4 regions of the Pantoea sp. UBA4549 genome follow, and region 3 is predicted to be linked to each of the others. Evidence: predicted binding sites of a transcription regulator. Region 3 holds the regulator's gene; each other region holds the start of a gene.
The links. The regulator CRP, encoded in region 3, controls carbon source genes, mostly activating them, when cyclic AMP is high. The targets are predictions, from matches to a motif close to ATGTGANNNNNNTCACAT.

Region 1 (4,543 bases), on a different contig from region 3:
CGGTAATGCGCGCCTCCGGGAAGCGCTGCTTCAGCGCCACCGCCGAGGCGATCTCCTCTTCACCCGGCAGCACGCCACCTTTGAGTTTGAAATCTTTGAAGCCATATTTATCCTGCGCTGCCTCTGCCAGACGCACCACCGCCTCCGGCGTCAGCGCCTCTTCATGCCGCAGACGATACCAGTCGTGGCTGCCGGCCTCACCGCTGCGATAAGGCAGATCGGTTTTATGGCGATCGCCGATATAAAACAGATAGCCGAGCACGGTCACCTCATCACGCTGCTGACCCGGCCCGAGCAGTTCTGCCACCGGCACGCCCAGATGCTGCCCCAGCAGATCCAGCAGCGCCGCTTCCAGCGCTGCCACCGCGTTCACACGCAGTTCAAAAGTCCAGGCCCCGTTGCCAAAGGTGTCAAAATCTGCAGACTGATTGCCCTTATGCACCTGCTGCACCAGCCGGTTCATACGCGCAATCTGCTGGCCCTTAACCTGGGGTACTGCCGCCAGCAGCGTCTGATAGATTGTGTCGCCGCCCGGTGCCTCGCCCAGTCCGGTATGACCGGCGCTGTCGGTCAGCACCACTATATTGCGCGTAAAGCAGGCGTTATGTGCGCCGCCAATGTTAAGCAGCATACTGTCGTACCCGGCAACCGGGATCACCTGCATGTCGGTGATGACAGGCGTACTTTGCGTACTCATTTCGGCTCCTTATACGGTTTCAGCTCAACGCGTTTAATGTCACCGGTGATAAACAGGAAGCTAAAGGCGGCGACAAAAGCGTGGATCCCGACATACACCAGCGCCCCCTCAAACGATCCGCTGGTGGCGATGATGTAACCAATCGCGATAGGCGTGACGATACCGGAGAAGTTGCCGAACATATTGAACAGACCACCGCTCAGGCCACTGATCTCTTTCGGTGCGGTATCAGCCATCACCGCCCAGCCCAGCGCACCAATGCCTTTTCCGAAGAATGCCAGCGCCATGAACAGCACCACCACCCATTCCGTTTCGGTGTAGTTACACATCACCATGCTGATAGAGAGCAGCATGCCGATAACGATTGGCGTTTTGCGGGCAATATTGAGTGAGCCGGTTTTACGCATCAGGTAGTCGGAAATAACCCCGCCCAGCACGCCGCCGAGGAAGCCGCAAATTGCCGGAACGGAGGCAATAAAGCCCGCTTTCAGAATCGACATACCGCGCGCCTGCACCAGATAAACCGGGAACCAGGTAATAAAGAAGTAGGTCAGCGCGTTGACACAATACTGGCCAAGATAGATGCCCCACATCATGCGGGTAGAGAGCAGCTGTTTGATCTGATCCCACTTCTCACCGCGGCTGACTTTGCGATCGGCTTTTTTCGCATCCATATTGATCAGCGCGCCGCCCTGCTCCATGTACTCCAGCTCCGCCTTGTTCACGCCGGGGTGGTTGTTGGGATCGTGCATCACTTTCAGCCAGATAAAGCTCAGGATGATGCCGAGGCCGCCCATAAACCAGAACACATGCGCCCAGCCGACTTCAGAAACCAGCCAGCCCATGATGGGCGCGAAGATCACCGTGGCGAAGTATTGTGCCGAGTTAAAAATGGCGACAGCGGTTCCGCGCTCCTGCGCCGGGAACCAGGCCGCAACAATGCGGCTATTGCCGGGGAATGAAGGTGCTTCAGCCAGACCCACCATAAAGCGCAGCAGGAACAGCGAAATCACAATGCCAAAGCCGCTGAACAGATCGACAAAGCCCTGCAGAAGGGTAAACAGCGACCAGAGGAAAATACTCCAGAAGTAGACGCGCTTGGATCCGAAGCGATCCAGCAGCCATCCGCCCGGGATCTGGCCGATCACATAGGCCCAGGAGAAGGCGGAAAAGATATAGCCCAGTCCGACAGAGTCGAGCCCGATATCTTTGGACATTGCCGAACCGGCAATGGAAATGGTGGCGCGGTCGCCGTAGTTGAATGAGGTGACAATAAATAACATCACCACGATCCAGTAGCGGGCATTGGTACGTTTCTGCACCGCCTCTGCCGTCTGGCTGTAACTATTCATGATGCACTCCTGAAATATAGCGAACGCTACATTCACTCTGACTGCATACACATCGCGTTGGGTATCAGAATGATGTCGGGTTAAACACGGCGATTGTTGTTATGGCGAACGTTGATGCGTCGTGACAGGTAACCAAACCTTTGAGAACGGAAATCAGTATAAAAACAGCCCGCCGCTGAAACACTGGAAGAAAGCCCGACAATTCAGCTGAAACAAAAAAGATTTTGTGGCATATGCACATCCTGCTGCGTGATGGCTCACGAAATGCGGATGACAGCGCCATAAATGTACAAAAAACAGTCATCCGGAGAGCGCTTTGTGAGCACCTTCACTTGCTTTTGGTTAAAACCACCAAAGCGGGCAAAGAAACGGGCTAAAAGCCGGACAGTTGCACAATGCGCTGGCGGGCGTGTGCTGCTTATACTGGAGCTGGCTGACTTTGATGACGTGACCAGAACCTCTATTTATCGCCCTGCAATGTACAGTGCGACTACCCGGAAGGTGAGCAATGAACCGACCCGTTACAGAAAAACCACTCTATATAAAAGTCCATGAAGCGGATAACGTTGCGATTGTCGTCAACGACCAGGGCCTGCCCGCGGGTACACGTTTTGCAGACGGGCTGCAGCTGACGGAACATGTGCCCCAGGGGCATAAAGTTGCGCTGGACGATATTGCGCAGCATGCACCGATTCTGCGCTATGGCGAAGTGATCGGCACGGCGCTGCGCCCCATCATGCGCGGCAGCTGGATAGATGAGTCGCTGGTGGCGCTGCCCGAGGCACCGCCGCTCAGCAGCCTGCCGCTGGCAACTAACGTCCCGCCCGTGCTGCCGCCGCTGGAAGGCTATACCTTTGATGGCTATCGTAATGCAGACGGCAGTGTGGGAACCCGCAATCTGCTTGGCATTACCACCAGCGTCCACTGTGTGGCGGGCGTCGTGGATTATGTTGTGCAGCTTATTGAACGCGATCTGCTGCCGCGTTACCCCAACGTTGATGGCGTGGTTGCGCTGAATCATCTGTATGGCTGCGGCGTAGCGATTAACGCGCCGGCTGCCGTCGTGCCGATCCGTACCATTCATAACCTTGCGCTGAATCCCAATTTCGGCGGCGAAGTGATGATTGTCAGTCTCGGCTGCGAAAAGCTCCAGCCGGAGCGGCTGCTGACCGGTACGCCTGATGTACAGGCGATCTCGCTGGATGATAACGATATCGTGCGCCTGCAGGATGAGCGTCACGTCGGCTTTGGCGCCATGGTGGATGAAATTCTGCAGGTTGCCGAACGGCATCTGAAAAAGCTTAACCTGCGCCGGCGAGAGCCCTGCCCGGCGTCTGAGCTGGTGGTGGGCACCCAGTGCGGCGGCAGCGACGCGTTTTCCGGCGTAACGGCCAACCCGGCGGTGGGATTCGCCTCCGATCTGCTGGTACGCTGCGGCGCCACGGTTATGTTTTCTGAAGTAACTGAAGTACGCGACGCAATCCATCTGCTGACGCCGCGCGTGGTCAATGAAGCGGTGGGCAAACGCCTGCTGGAAGAGATGGCGTGGTATGACGACTATCTGCATCAGGGACAGACCGATCGCAGCGCCAATCCTTCACCGGGCAACAAAAAAGGCGGACTGGCAAACGTGGTGGAAAAAGCGCTGGGATCGATTGCAAAATCGGGCCGCAGCCCGATTGCTGAAGTCCTGTCGCCAGGACAGCGCCCTACGCAGCGCGGGCTGATTTACGCGGCCACACCTGCCAGCGACTTCGTCTGCGGTACGCAACAGATGGCTTCCGGCATTACGCTGCAGGTGTTTACGACCGGACGCGGCACGCCTTATGGTCTTGCGGCGATCCCGGTGATCAAGATGGCGACGCGCAGCGCGCTGGCCCGGCGCTGGCACGATTTAATGGATATCAACGCCGGCACTATTGCCACCGGTGAAGAGAGCATTGAGCAGGTGGGCTGGCGTCTGTTTGAGCTGATTCTGGAGATCGCCAGCGGTCGTCAGCAGACCTGGTCCGATCGCTGGGGGATCCGCAACCAGCTGGCAGTGTTTAATCCGGCACCGGTGACGTAATAGCGCTACAGCCGTGAATACCGGGCCGCCATACAGGGCGGCCCTGCTCACTACAGCAGCTTACCCCAGCTCTCCACCCACGGCGTCGTCACGCTTTCAGGCTCCGGATGCTCAATGGCATCTACCATCAGCACGTCACCGATACGCTGCGCCTGCTGCGCCTGGAGCGTGGCATCAAAGGTTTTTCCTGCGCCGCAGAAGTGCTGATAGCTGCTGTCACCCAGCGCAATCACACCGTAGCGCAGCGCTGGCTGGTAGCCGAGATCATCATGGATTTGTGCATGGAGACGGGCAATATTATCCGGCAGATCGCCCTGCCCCGTTGTTGAGGTTACAATCAGGACGACCTCGCTGCTGTACGCCTGCCACTCCGCCAGCGTCGGGTCCTCGAATACCGCTACCTCATGCCCCTGCGCCTGCAGCACC
Region 2 (4,543 bases), on a different contig from region 3:
GTAACGATGCCGGCAGTGGTGATCGCGGCTACCGTTGCCGATCCCAGCGCTACCCGCAGCATGGCCGCGACGGTCCAGCACATCAGCAGCGGCGAGAGCGAAGAGCCTTTCATCATATCGGCAATATAGTTACCCACACCGCTGTCCACCAGCACCTGCTTGAAAGCGCCGCCGCCTGCGATAATAAAGATAATCATGGCGATAGCCGCAATCGAACTGCCGCACATATCCATGACCTCTTCCATGCGGCGGCCGTTACGTAATCCCAGCGTAAATACGGCAATCACGACAGCAATAAACAGCGCCACCGCCGGGTTACCAATAAATTCGAAAAACTGTCGCAGCGGATCGTCTTTAGGTGTGGTCAGTTCGAATATTGCCGCTATTGCCATCAGCACCACCGGGATCACCGCAGCAAAAATACTGATCCCAAAGCCTGGCATCTCCTCTTCTGAAAAAATGCGCGGATTGTAGAGTCCTTCAGGCGGTGATTTTTCAAACCGCTTTAAAAATTTAGAGAACACCGGGCCCGCAATAATCACCGTGGGGATCGTGATGATCATGCCATACAGCAGCGTGGTGCCAAGATTCGCACCGAAAATGGTGGCAATCGCCGTGGGCCCGGGATGCGGGGGCAGAAAACAGTGGGTGACTGAGAGTGCGGCCACCATCGGCACGCCGACGTACAGCAGCGGCAGTCTGGCGGCGGCGACCACGGTAAACACCAGCGGCAACAGCAGCACAAACCCCACTTCATAAAACATTGCCAGGCCGACGATCAGCCCTGTCACTACCAGCGCCCACTGCAACCGCTGTTTACCAAAGGCCGCAATCAGCGTAGTAGCGACCCGCTGTGCGGCACCGGTATCAGAGACCAGTCGTCCGAGCATGGCACCAAACCCCAGGATCATCGCCAGACTGCCCAGCGTTGATCCGATGCCTTTCTGTATCGACGCCATCACATTAAGCGGCGTCATACCTTCAGCAATACCGACCACCGCTGAGACGAACACCAGCGCGATAAACCCATTCACTTTGAAAACAATCATCAGTACCAACAGCAGGATCACGCCCAGCACAATTATCGTAATTGGCATTTTTATTAGTCCGGTAAAGAGAGAAAAGTCAGCCGTATGCCGGCGCAGCCAGACAGACTATCCGGCTACGCACCACGCATTACACGGCTACGCGCATACCGCCATCAACAAATAGCAGATGGCCATTAACAAAATCTGAAGCAGAAGATGCCAGAAAAATGGCGGCACCAATCAGCTCTTCCGGCTTACCCCAGCGCGCAGCAGGCGTACGCTTAGTCAGCCAGCCGGTAAACGCGGGATCGTCAGCCAGCGGCTGCGTCATCTCGGTCACAAAGTAGCCTGGCGCAATCGCATTAACCTGAATATTGTAGCGTGCCAGTTCTACGCACATCCCCCGCGTCAGCATGGTGACCGCACCTTTGGAGGCTGCGTAAGGGGTGATCGTGTCGCGGCCCAGCTCACTCTGCATCGAGCCGATATTGATAATTTTGCCGCGCTGGCGCGTCACCATCTGCTGTGCCACTTTTTGCGAGACGAAAAACACCGCGGTCTGGTTTACCGCAATCACGTCGTGCCAGTCCTGCTCCGGAAACTCCAGAAAAGGCCGCCGCCGCTGGATCCCGGCGTTGTTCACCAGGATATCGATGGCGCCCCACTGCGCTTCAATTTCATCGATCGCCTGATGCACCGCACCGGAATCTGTTACGTCAAACGCTTTGGCCCGGGCAGCGATCCCCTGCTCACGCAGCGCGCCGGCGGCGCGCTCTGCGCCTTCAGCTGTGGTCGCGTTGATAATCACTTCGGCCCCGGCTTCACCCAGGCCCTGCGCCAGCAGAAACCCGATACCGCGTGCTGAACCGGTCAGCAGTACGCGCTTGCCGGTCAGAGAAAAGAGTGCGCTCATGTTATCTCCCTAAAAAGTCAGCTGGACTTTTGCCGCGCGGGTTTTATCGCTGGCAAACTGCAGCGCCGCATCGATATCCTGAAGCGGGTACTCACCGCTATAGAGCGGCAGCGGATTGATAACGCCCTGCGCCAGCCACTCAACCGCCGTATTGAATTCATGTGTAAAACGGAACGAGCCTGTCAGGGTTATCTCTTTGGCAATCAGCATCATCAGAGGGAAATCAGGAAAAGCGCCTCCCATCCCTACCTGCACTACCGTGCCTTTGGCACACACGACCTCCAGGCAGCGCTGCAGTGACGCCGGATGACCGGACGCTTCAAACGCCACATCGAAGTAGCCCTTATCTGCCATCCAGGCAGTGAAATCGCCGCTTGCAGCGTTAACCACCTGCGTAGCACCCATTTGCTGCGCCATATCCAGCGAACGCTCACTGATATCACTGCAGATAATCTCTGCAGCACCACGCGCCTGTGCGGCGGCGGCAATCAGACAGCCAATCGGCCCGGTGCCGGAGATAAAGATACGTTTGCCGGCAAGATCGCCAGCCTGATGCGTGGCGTGAATGCAGACTGCCAGCGGCTCAGCAAACACCATTACCGTTTCATCGGCATCCGCTGGAAAAGGCACGCACTGGCTGCTCGCCACAACTTTGTGCCGGGTAAATCCGCCATCAACGTGCGGGACATACATTGCGCTGCCAAAAAAACGCATTGCGGTACACTGATTCTCCTGCTGCCGCTGACAATATTTGCATTCACCGCAGGGTTTCGCCGGATTGATAGCCACTTTTTGCTGTGGCTGCAGGCGGGGATCGTCGCTTTCTATGACATAACCAATTACTTCATGCCCGAGTATCATAGGCATTTGCAGCGCAAAGCTGCCGACCTTTCCTTCCTGATAGTAATGCAGATCGGAGCCACAGATTCCGCCGCGCGTAATGCGCACCAGCGTGCCGGAGCCATCCCACTGCACGTGCTGCTGCGCGACACTGACCTGCTGTTTGCCGCTGATGACGCAGGATTGTGTTTCGATGTTCATGTTTTTCCCGTGAGTCTGTTTATGTGATGACTATAAAAACGGGTTAAACGGTATAAAACTGTGATGAACATCACTCAGAACAATGTTACAGAAAAGATGTTACCGGGAACGTGAACTGGCTGTCAGGTTACTGCAACCGGGCCCGGTCGTTCTGCCTGATTACCGGGCTGACAGCAACTCCCGGCTATATTTAAATAATTCTGAATCAGAACGGACGCCAAGCTTTTTTAGCGCCGACTGCTTCTGCCCGCTCACCGTTTTCCGGCTCCGCCTGAACTTGGCCGCAATTTGTGAAACGCTCATACCATCAAGAAAGCAGCGAATTACCTCCGCTTCACGCGGGCTTAATAACCTTATTTTTTCGTGAAGCGCTGGTGTGCAGCCGATACAAAAATGCTCATCCGCTATTTTTTCGGAAATGGCATAAAGCGTCTGAATTTCTTCAGCAAGGTGTGCGGCTAAAAACAGGTTATTCTCAGCAACGACTCTGACCGCCGCCAGCACCTCTTCAAAGGGATGACTTTTTCCGATAAAACCGTTTACGCCGGCCCGGAGCGCCATCCTGGCAACTGCCGGGCTTTCTGCAGAGGTTAAAACCAGCATTTTTTGCGTCGGATAGTGGTTACGTATTTGCTTTATTAACGTCAGGCCATCAACTTCGCGTTCACCCAGCAGAAAATCCAGGATCAGAACATCGATCCTGTGCGTATTTAACGCACTGAAAAGCTCACTGCCGGACGACCAGGCGGCAACAAGCTGAATATCGGGATGGTTTTTCAGACACAGCTCAAAAACCAGACGGATCATAGGGTGACCGTCGAGAACAGCAACACGGACTGGCTGAGTGTTTGAATCCAATCTGCCTCTCCTCTAAAAAGCACATTACAGGTAAAAGGTTATATCGTTTAACCTTTTCAGTTAACTCATTGGTAATAGCAGGAAAACCTTCTTCACAATGTGATTATTCAGGTAATTATATAAAGCTGGAAAATAAAAAATTATTAAAATATAAAATCATCCACTTCACAAATAAAAGAGAGAGTGAAATCACCTGGGAAATGACGCACTTCTGCTGATAACTGCTGCTATCTTTCCGGCCCGGCATGCAATAAATATAACACTCACCAGATAAGGCCATTCAGCTACACTCCGGGATTAACAGGCATTATTAATAACATTAAAATAGCGATTAAAATGATAAATTCTCTTCCTGGCGCTATTTGAAGGCTTATTTCCAGATTACTTTCCCACTATAATGTTTAAAAACCCGCCCCGTTGCGATAAACATTTCTTGCCGCTGTGTAGTTATTATCCGGGCTTTTCAGAAAAAGGAATCCATGCTGACCTTAAAAAAAGTGCTAAGTCATTAGCCCTGTACTCTGACCCATTCAGGGCGTGCCGGTCCTTCCCGTGCGTAACGAAGGCAAGCTGAAACCTCGTGCGTAACCTGCCGCCCTGCTTTTTTTGACGTCACTCACACGCTGAGTGTTGCTCTCTTCCATCATGCGCGATTACCGTTAGAGTTAACTCATCCGACCACTTTTGAGCGCCTGATTATGAT
Region 3 (4,543 bases):
CTGACTACGGTGAGCAGGAGCGTAGCCTGGCGCAGAAAGTCGCTGACGTGCGCCGCCAGCTGCAGCAGGGCGAGGTGGTGCTGGTCTGGTCTGAGCTGCATGAAACGGTCAATATTATGCCGCGGCGCGAGTTTCGTGGCTGATGCGCTGCCGGATAATTCATGGTAACAATGCTCATCGCCCGATCTCACAGGGAGCACCCGTATGTCAGCCAGACACCCCGTTATCGCCGTTACCGGTTCCAGCGGCGCCGGTACCACGACAACCAGCCTTGCCTTCCGTAAAATTTTTCAGCAGCTGGGGCTGCATGCGGCCGAAGTAGAAGGCGACAGTTTTCATCGCTATACCCGGCCGGAAATGGATATGGCGATCCGTAAAGCGCGCGATCTGGGCCGTCACATCAGCTATTTTGGTCCGGACGCCAATGATTTTGGCCTGCTGGAGCAGACGTTCCGGCATTATGGTGAAAACGGCATCGGAGAGTCGCGTAAATATCTGCACACCTATGACGAAGCGGTGCCGTGGAATCAGGTACCGGGCACGTTTACCCCCTGGCAGCCGCTGCCGGAAAACACCGACGTGCTGTTTTATGAGGGCCTGCACGGCGGGGTGGTCACACAGCAGCATAACGTGGCAGAGCATGTTGACCTGCTGGTTGGCGTGGTGCCCATCGTTAACCTTGAGTGGATCCAGAAACTGGTGCGCGATACCAGCGAACGGGGCCACTCGCGCGAAGCGGTAATGGATTCCGTGGTACGGTCGATGGAAGATTACATCAATTACATTACGCCGCAGTTTTCCCGCACGCACCTTAACTTTCAGCGCGTACCGACCGTTGATACCTCCAATCCGTTCGCCGCCCGCGAGATCCCCTCACTGGATGAGAGTTTTGTGGTGATCCATTTTCGCGGCCTGGAAGGCATCGCTTTCCCCTATCTGCTGGCGATGATTCAGGGATCGTTTATTTCGCATATGAATACGCTGGTGGTACCGGGCGGCAAGATGGGGCTGGCGATGGAGCTGATTATGATGCCGCTGGTGCAGCGGCTCATCGAAGGCAAGCGGATTGAATAGGGTCAGTGCCTGCCAGTCGGCGTAACATCGGTCGCCATGAATGGCGACCCTGCATAGCCTGTTTCACGGGTACAGAGGGACGTGCAGCGGCGCCTGTTACAGCTCAACCACCTCGTGGCTATGGGTGATCTCCACGCCTTTGCCGAGCATGATCGCCACCGAGCAATATTTTTCTGCCGACAGGTCAACCGCTCGCGCTACCGCTTTCTCGCTCAGCGCTTTTCCACTGACGATAAAATGCAGGTTAATCTGTGTAAAAATACGTGGCGCTTCTTCACGCCGTTCTGAGGTGAGTTTGACCTCACAGTCAGCCACATCATTGCGCCCTTTTTGCAGGATCGACACCACATCAATCGCGCTGCAGCCACCGGCCGCCATCAGTACCATCTCCATCGGGCTTGGCGCTTTATCGCCTGAATTCCCGTCCATTAATAACTGATGTCCCGATGAGGATTCTCCGAGAAAGGTCAGCCCTTCCACCCATTTTACACGTGCCTGCATTATTCTTTCTCCTGAAGCGGCGTTTTGCGCCAGAGTACGCGTTCATCCGGCAAACAGCAATCGCCCGCCTGCTGAAGCGAGACAACACAAGACAGCCTGCAAAAGCTGTGCTACAAACAGAGCTGAAAATTTCTTCGTCGTGGCTGATGAAGACGGGCAGAATCAAAAGCAGAGCTTACACATCCGCCCGGATAATTTTTATTAACAGGACGCGCTGGACGATTTCATCGCCTGACAGGGAATGAATGCCCCTGTATTTTGGGCACGATTACAATAGAGGATAATAGCGAATGGTTCTCGGCAAACCGCAAACAGACCCTACACTCGAATGGTTCCTGTCCCATTGCCATATTCACAAATATCCATCCAAAAGCACGCTGATTCATCAGGGTGAAAAAGCAGAAACGCTCTACTACATCGTTAAAGGTTCCGTTGCGGTACTGATTAAAGATGAAGAAGGCAAAGAGATGATCCTCTCCTATCTCAATCAGGGAGATTTCATCGGCGAACTCGGCCTGTTTGAAGAGGGCCAGGAGCGCAGTGCCTGGGTGCGTGCGAAAACAGCCTGCGAAGTTGCTGAAATTTCATACAAAAAATTTCGTCAGCTGATTCAGGTTAACCCGGATATTTTGATGCGCCTGTCGGCGCAGATGGCACGTCGCCTGCAGGTGACATCAGAAAAAGTGGGTAACCTGGCCTTCCTGGACGTTACCGGCCGCATTGCACAGACGCTGCTTAATCTGGCTAAACAGCCGGATGCCATGACGCATCCTGACGGTATGCAAATTAAAATCACCCGTCAGGAGATTGGTCAGATCGTGGGTTGCTCACGGGAAACCGTTGGCCGCATCCTGAAAATGCTGGAAGATCAGAATCTGATCTCCGCACACGGTAAAACCATCGTCGTCTACGGCACCCGCTAAGCTGTTTCACCCCCACGGCGTGATGGCACCATCACGCCGTTTCTGTTTGCGATAAGCTGATGTGGCGCCGAATCATCTACCATCCCGAAGTCAACTACGCTCTGCGTCAGACGCTGGTGCTGTGCCTGCCTGTCGCGCTGGGATGGCTGTGTGGCGATCTGCAAAAAGGCCTGCTGTTCTCGCTGGTGCCCGCCTGCTGCAATATTGCCGGCCTTGATACGCCGCATAAACGTTTTTTCAAACGTCTGATCGTGGGCGGTACGCTTTTCGCCACCGGCAGTTTCCTGATCCAGTATCTCACTGACGCCGCGATCCCGCTGCCGCTTATTATGCTGGTGCTGCCGCTGCTTATTGGCGTGACGGGCGAAATCAGCCCGCTGCACGGACGTCTGCTGCCCGGCACGCTGATTGCCGCTATTTTTACGCTGAGTCTGGCAGGACGCATGCCGATCTGGGTGCCGCCGCTGCTCTATATTGGCGGCACGTTCTGGTATGGCCTGTTTAACTGGTTCTGGTACTGGCTGTGGAAAGAGCAGCCGATGCGTGAAACGCTGAGCCTGCTCTATCGTGAACTGGCGGATTACTGCGATGCCAAATATACCCTGCTGACGCAGCTGACCGATCCGGAGAAAGCGCTGCCACCGCTGCTGGCGCGTCAGCAGAAAGCAGTTGATCTGATCACCACCTGCTATCAGCAGATGCATATGCTCTCTGCCAGTCGCGACAACAGCCATAAGCGGCTGACGCGTGCTTTCCAGGTGGCACTCGATCTGCAGGAGCACATCGCTGTCAGCCTGCACCAGCCGGAGAAAGTGCAGAAGCTGGTCGAGCAGAGTCATGCCGAAGCCGTTATCCGCTGGAATGCAAAAACCATTTCGGCACAGCTCAGGCTGCTGGCGGATGCCATCCTCTATCATCAGTTGCCCGCCCGCTTTCAGATGGAAAAGCCGCTCAGCGCGCTGGAAAAGATAGCGCGGCAGCATCCGGATAATCCGGTTGGTCACTTCTGTCTTTATCATTTCAGCCGTATCGCCCGCGTGCTGCGCACTCAGAAACCGCTTTATACGCGCGACCTGATGGCCGATCGCCAGCGGCGTCTGCCGCTGCTGCCCGCCCTGCGCAGCTATCTGTCGTTCAGGTCCGGCGCCCTGCGCAGCGCAGCCCGCTTTGCCGTTATGCTGATGTTCGGCAGCTTTATTGCGCTGTTTTTCAATATTCCCAAGCCCTACTGGATCCTGATGACCATTATGTTTGTCAGTCAGAACGGCTACAGCGCTACGCGCGTGCGCATTCAGCACCGGGCGCTCGGGACCTTTGCCGGACTCCTGATTGCCGCCGCCTCGCTGCGTTTCGCCGTACCGGAGTCGATCGCGCTGCTGTTTATGCTGGCCATCACGCTGGCCAGTTATCTGGTGACGCGCAAATATTATGGCTGGTCGATGATTGGCTTTACCGTGACGGCGGTGTATTCACTGCAGCTGCTGTCGCTGAACGGTGCTCAGTTTCTGCTGCCGCGCATGATGGATACGCTGATGGGATGTCTGATTGCATTCGCCGGTATGATCTGGCTATGGCCGCAGTGGCAGAGCGGTTTGCTGCGGCAGAATGCGCACGATGCGCTGGAGGCCTATCAGGAGGCGCTGCGCATGCTGCTGGGGCCGGAACACTCGCCGGAAAAGCTGGCTTATCAGCGGGTAAAGGTGAATCAGGCACATAACGCGCTGTTCAATGCGCTGAATCAGGCGACCAGCGAACCCGGTTTCAACGCGCAGTATCTGAAGGATATGCGACTCTGGGTAACGCACAGTCAGTTCATCGTGGAGCATATCAACGCCATGACCATCCTGGCGCGTGAGCACACCATGCTGACGCCGGCGCTGGCAGAGCGCTATCTGCAGTCGTGCGAAATTGCGCTGCAGCGCTGCCAGCAGCGGCTGACTTACGACGGACCGGGCAGTGAGAACAATGTGATGGAGGCGCCGGAAAACCTGCATGAAGGGCCGGTGACCATTGTCGAGCAGCATGTTAAACGCATTTTGCAGCAT
Region 4 (4,543 bases), on a different contig from region 3:
TGAAATCATGACGCTGGCCGATCTGGCAAACCGCTATGTTGATGAGCAGGCGCCGTGGGTAGTGGCGAAACAGGAAGGCCGCGACGCTGACCTGCAGGCGATCTGCTCAATGGGCATCAACCTGTTCCGCGTGCTGATGACCTGGCTGAAGCCGGTACTGCCGTCGCTGAGCGAACGTGCTGAGGCGTTTCTGCAGAGCGAACTGAGCTGGGATGGCATCGCACAGCCGCTGCTGAACCACCGTGTGGCACCGTTCAAAGCGCTCTACGGCCGCATTGAGATGGCAAAAGTGGAAGCGCTGATTGCGGCATCGAAAGAGGATGCAGCCGCGGCCAGCAAACCTGCCGTAAGCGGCCCGCTCGCTGACGCGCCGATTGGCGACACCATCACTATTGATGATTTCGCCAAAGTCGATATGCGCGTGGCGCTGATTGAGCAGGCGGAGCTGGTTGAGGGTTCAGACAAGCTGCTGCGCCTGCAGCTCGATCTCGGCGGTGAGAAGCGTCAGATCTTCTCCGGCATTCGTGCGGCTTACCCCGATCCTTCCGTGCTGGTGGGCAAGATGACCATTATCGTGGCCAATCTGGCGCCGCGTAAGATGCGCTTTGGCGTATCGGAAGGTATGGTGCTCTCAGCCGGCCCGGGCGGCAGCGATCTGTTCGTGCTCTCGGTGGACAGCGGCGCACAGCCAGGCATGCCGGTTAAGTAAGCTCTTTTCTTCGTTTACAGCCCTCTTCTTTCCGGAGAGGGCTGATTTTCTGCTTCTCCTCCCTTCGCGATCGCCTCTGTACGCTGATTCTGCAGCGCCAACAGACCTGCCTCTGTGTGACGTCTGGCACGCTAAGCGCGTAATGCGTATGATGTAAAACAGATGACCGAAGCCGGAGATGTCTGACGTGTTAACTGCCTGCTGGCGCTATCTGCGCGCCTTTATGATTATCTATGCCGCGCTCTATGCCGGTATCGCGCTCGCCGCCCTGCTTCCCTTTACTATTCCCGGCAGTATTATCGGTATGCTGCTGCTGTTTTTACTGCTGGGGCTGCAGATCCTGCCGGTTCGCTGGGTAAAACCCGGCTGCCATCTGCTGATCCGCTATATGGCGCTGCTGTTTGTACCGATAAGCGTTGGCGTCATCAGCTATACCGATGTGCTTTCCGCGCAGTTTGGTCCGATTGTGGTCTCCTGCCTCACCAGTACGCTGATGGTGCTGGTGGTGGTGGGTTTTAGCGCTGAACGCCTGCAGCGCCCGAAACAGGAGCAGCCGCATGAGTGAAGTCTGGTGGTCCCTGCCGCTGACGCTGGCTGCTTATTTTGTGGCGCGCCGGCTGGCGGCAAAGCTTAAAATCTCGCTGATTAACCCGCTGCTGGTAGCCATGGCCATCATTATTCCGGTGCTGCTGCTGACGCATACCCCCTATACGCGCTATTTTGCCGGCAGCGCACTGCTGAATCAGCTGCTGCAGCCAGCGGTCGTGGCGCTGGCGCTGCCGCTTTATGAGCAGATGCATCAGATCCGTGCACGCTGGAAAACCATCATCAGCGTCTGCTTTATTGGCAGCCTGACCGCCATGGTATCCGGCACTGCGATGGCGCTGTGGCTGGGCGCCACCCCGGAGATCGCTGCGACGCTCTTACCCAAGTCAGTCACCACCCCGATTGCGATGGCGGTCTCTGCCTCGCTGCACGGTATTCCGGCCATCAGCGCTATCTGCGTGCTGATCGCAGGCGTATTTGGTGCCGTTTTCGGGCACATGCTGCTGAACCTGCTGCGCATTCGCAGCAAAGCATCGCGCGGCCTGGCGATTGGCAACGCGTCACACGCGCTGGGCACGGCGCGCGCGGCGGAAATCGACTATCAGGAAGGGGCGTTCAGTTCACTGGCGCTGGTGATCTGCGGCATCATTACCTCGTTACTGGCACCGTTTATCTTTCCGCTGCTGCTGGCGTGGTTTGGCTGAAAGTTTGCGAGAGATCTCGCAAAGTTGAAACAACTCAATCAGCTTGCATTGTCATAGCGACATGGATCACATATAACTCAGCAGGCGGCGCCCCGCCGCTGATGAGTTAATGAGGCCTGACACCATGCACCCACGATTCTCTTCCGCTTTCTCCGACCTGCCGACTGCTCTGCAGCAGGCGCTGCAGCCGCTGCTGGACGCGCCCGATTTTCACGGCGTGCTCCGCCCTGATGAGTTGATACAGCTGCAGCAGGTGACCGGACTGGAAGAGGATGCACTGGCGCTGGCGCTCCTGCCGCTCGCCGCCTGCTGTGCGGTTGCGCCGCTCTCCCGCTTTAACGTTGGCGCTATCGCGCGTGGCGTCAGCGGCCACTGGTATTTTGGGGCGAATATGGAGTTTCGCGGCGCCACGATGCAGCAGACGGTGCACGCTGAGCAGAGCGCGATTACCCACGCCTGGCTGCGCGGTGAAACGGCGCTGGCGGCCATCACCGTAAACTACACGCCGTGTGGCCACTGCCGTCAGTTTATGAATGAGCTGAACAGCGGTACGGCAATCCGTATCAGCCTGCCGGGACGCGAAGTGAGCACGCTGGCGCACTACCTGCCCGATGCGTTTGGTCCTGCTGACCTTCATATTGCAGAGCGGCTGATGACGCCGGTTGACCATGCCTTTGCCCCGGCCGGCGATGCGCTGCAGCAGGCGGCCATCAGTGCCGCCAGTCAGAGCCACGCCCCTTACAGCTACAGCTATAGCGGTGTGGCACTGGAGAGCCGCAGCGGCGCAATCTATAGCGGCCGCTATGCGGAAAATGCCGCGTTTAATCCCAGCCTGCCCCCGCTGCAGGCCGCGCTGATCCTGATGAATATGCATCATGAACCGCTGGAGACCATCTGCCGCGCGGCGCTGGCTGAGTCCGCGCAGGGTGCGCTGACGCAGGCGGATGCGACGCGCGCGACGCTCGCCGCGCTTGGCTGCCACGCGCTGACGATTACTTTAGTTTCAAAAACATCCGTTTAGTGATCCTTTTACCGCTTTTGTGACCTGCTGTTAACAAAAGCTGTACATCTGCCGGAATTTTCATAGGATCGGGCGCCAGACCTTTACACTAATCAGATCTGGCGTGAGCTTTTCGTCGCGATACGTCAGCAAACACTGCAACCGGAGCAAACATTGCATGGAACTCGAGTACGAAAGTAAACGTCCGCTCTATATCCCTTATGCGGGTCCGATTCTGCTGGAATTTCCGCTGCTGAATAAAGGCAGCGCTTTCTCACTGGAAGAACGTAACGAATTCAATCTGAATGGTCTGCTGCCGGATGCGGTTGAGACCATTGAAGAGCAGGCGGAACGCGCCTGGCGTCAGTTTCTGGATTTCAAAAACAATAACGACAAGCACGTCTATCTGCGCAATATCCAGGACACCAATGAAACCCTGTTCTACCGCCTGCTGGATAATCATCTGGAAGAGATGATGCCGATTATTTATACCCCGACCGTGGGTGCAGCGTGTGAGCATTTCTCTGAGATCTACCGTCGCGCGCGCGGCGTGTTTATCTCTTACAACAATCGCGATCGCATTGAAGACATGCTGCAGAACGCTACCAAGCAGAATGTGAAGGTCATTGTGGTAACGGATGGCGAGCGTATTCTTGGTCTTGGTGACCTCGGTATCGGCGGCATGGGTATTCCGATTGGCAAGCTGTCGCTCTATACCGCCTGCGGCGGCATCAGTCCGGCCTACACCCTGCCGGTGGTGCTGGATGTCGGCACGAATAACCCGCAGCTGCTCAACGATCCGCTCTATATGGGCTGGCGTCATCCGCGCATTACCGGCGAAGAGTATGAGTCGTTTGTGAATGAATTTATTCAGGCGGTGAAACGCCGCTGGCCAAACGTCCTGCTGCAGTTTGAAGATTTTGCACAGAAGAACGCCATGCCGCTGCTGCAGCGCTATCGCGATGAAATCTGCTGCTTCAACGATGATATTCAGGGCACCGCAGCCGTTACCGTAGGCACACTGATTGCCGCCAGCCGCGCTGCAGGCAGCCGCCTGTGCGAGCAGAAAGTGGTCTTCCTCGGCGCCGGTTCTGCAGGCTGCGGTATTGCTGAACAGATCATTGCGCAGATGAAATCTGAAGGACTGAGCGATGAGGAAGCGCGTTCGCGGGTCATGATGGTTGACCGCTTTGGTCTGCTCACCGACAAGCTGCCAAACCTGCTCGATTTCCAGAGCAAACTGGTGCAAAAAAGTGACAATCTGAAGGCGTGGGACGTCACCAGCGATACAATTTCGCTGCTGGATGTGGTACGCAACGCACAACCCGATATTCTGATCGGCGTATCGGGCCAGCCAGGCCTGTTCACCGAAGAGATCATTCGCGAGATGCACAAGCACTGCAAACGCCCTATCGTGATGCCGCTCTCTAACCCGACGTCACGCGTGGAAGCGACGCCGGCAGACATCATCGCCTGGACCGACGGCGCCGCGCTGGTTGCAACCGGCAGCCCGTTCTCACCGGTAACCTGGAAAGGCAAAACCTATCCGATTGCCCAGTGCAATAACTCCTATATCTTCCCGGG

Region 1: garD (galactarate dehydratase) is a predicted target of CRP. The motif match lies at 2,366-2,383, and genes of this name have one in related genera.
Region 2: idnD (L-idonate 5-dehydrogenase) is a predicted target of CRP. The motif match lies at 3,041-3,058, and genes of this name have one in related genera.
Region 4: cdd (cytidine deaminase) is a predicted target of CRP. The motif match lies at 2,014-2,031, and genes of this name have one in related genera.

Annotation. Positions count from the first base shown of each region.
Region 1 is NZ_DGLH01000004.1:14,736-19,278, forward strand. It holds gene B3041_RS01055 (enolase C-terminal domain-like protein) at 1-697, opposite strand, end outside; gene B3041_RS01060 (MFS transporter) at 694-2,049, opposite strand; gene garD (galactarate dehydratase) at 2,558-4,117, shown strand; gene B3041_RS01070 (flavodoxin) at 4,168-4,543, opposite strand, start outside.
Region 2 is NZ_DGLH01000018.1:121,390-125,932, forward strand. It holds gene B3041_RS16300 (gluconate:H+ symporter) at 1-1,097, opposite strand, end outside; gene idnO (gluconate 5-dehydrogenase) at 1,177-1,941, opposite strand; gene idnD (L-idonate 5-dehydrogenase) at 1,951-2,982, opposite strand; gene B3041_RS16315 (response regulator transcription factor) at 3,142-3,840, opposite strand; gene B3041_RS16320 (NADPH-dependent 2,4-dienoyl-CoA reductase) at 4,539-4,543, shown strand, end outside.
Region 3 is NZ_DGLH01000012.1:123,330-127,872, reverse strand. It holds gene B3041_RS12420 (YheU family protein) at 1-143, shown strand, start outside; gene B3041_RS12415 (phosphoribulokinase) at 205-1,074, shown strand; gene B3041_RS12410 (OsmC family protein) at 1,171-1,575, opposite strand; gene crp (cAMP-activated global transcriptional regulator CRP) at 1,866-2,498, shown strand; gene B3041_RS12400 (YccS/YhfK family putative transporter) at 2,558-4,543, shown strand, end outside.
Region 4 is NZ_DGLH01000015.1:212,404-216,946, reverse strand. It holds gene metG (methionine--tRNA ligase) at 1-709, shown strand, start outside; gene B3041_RS15050 (CidA/LrgA family protein) at 888-1,274, shown strand; gene B3041_RS15045 (CidB/LrgB family autolysis modulator) at 1,267-1,959, shown strand; gene cdd (cytidine deaminase) at 2,084-2,980, shown strand; gene B3041_RS15035 (NAD-dependent malic enzyme) at 3,138-4,543, shown strand, end outside.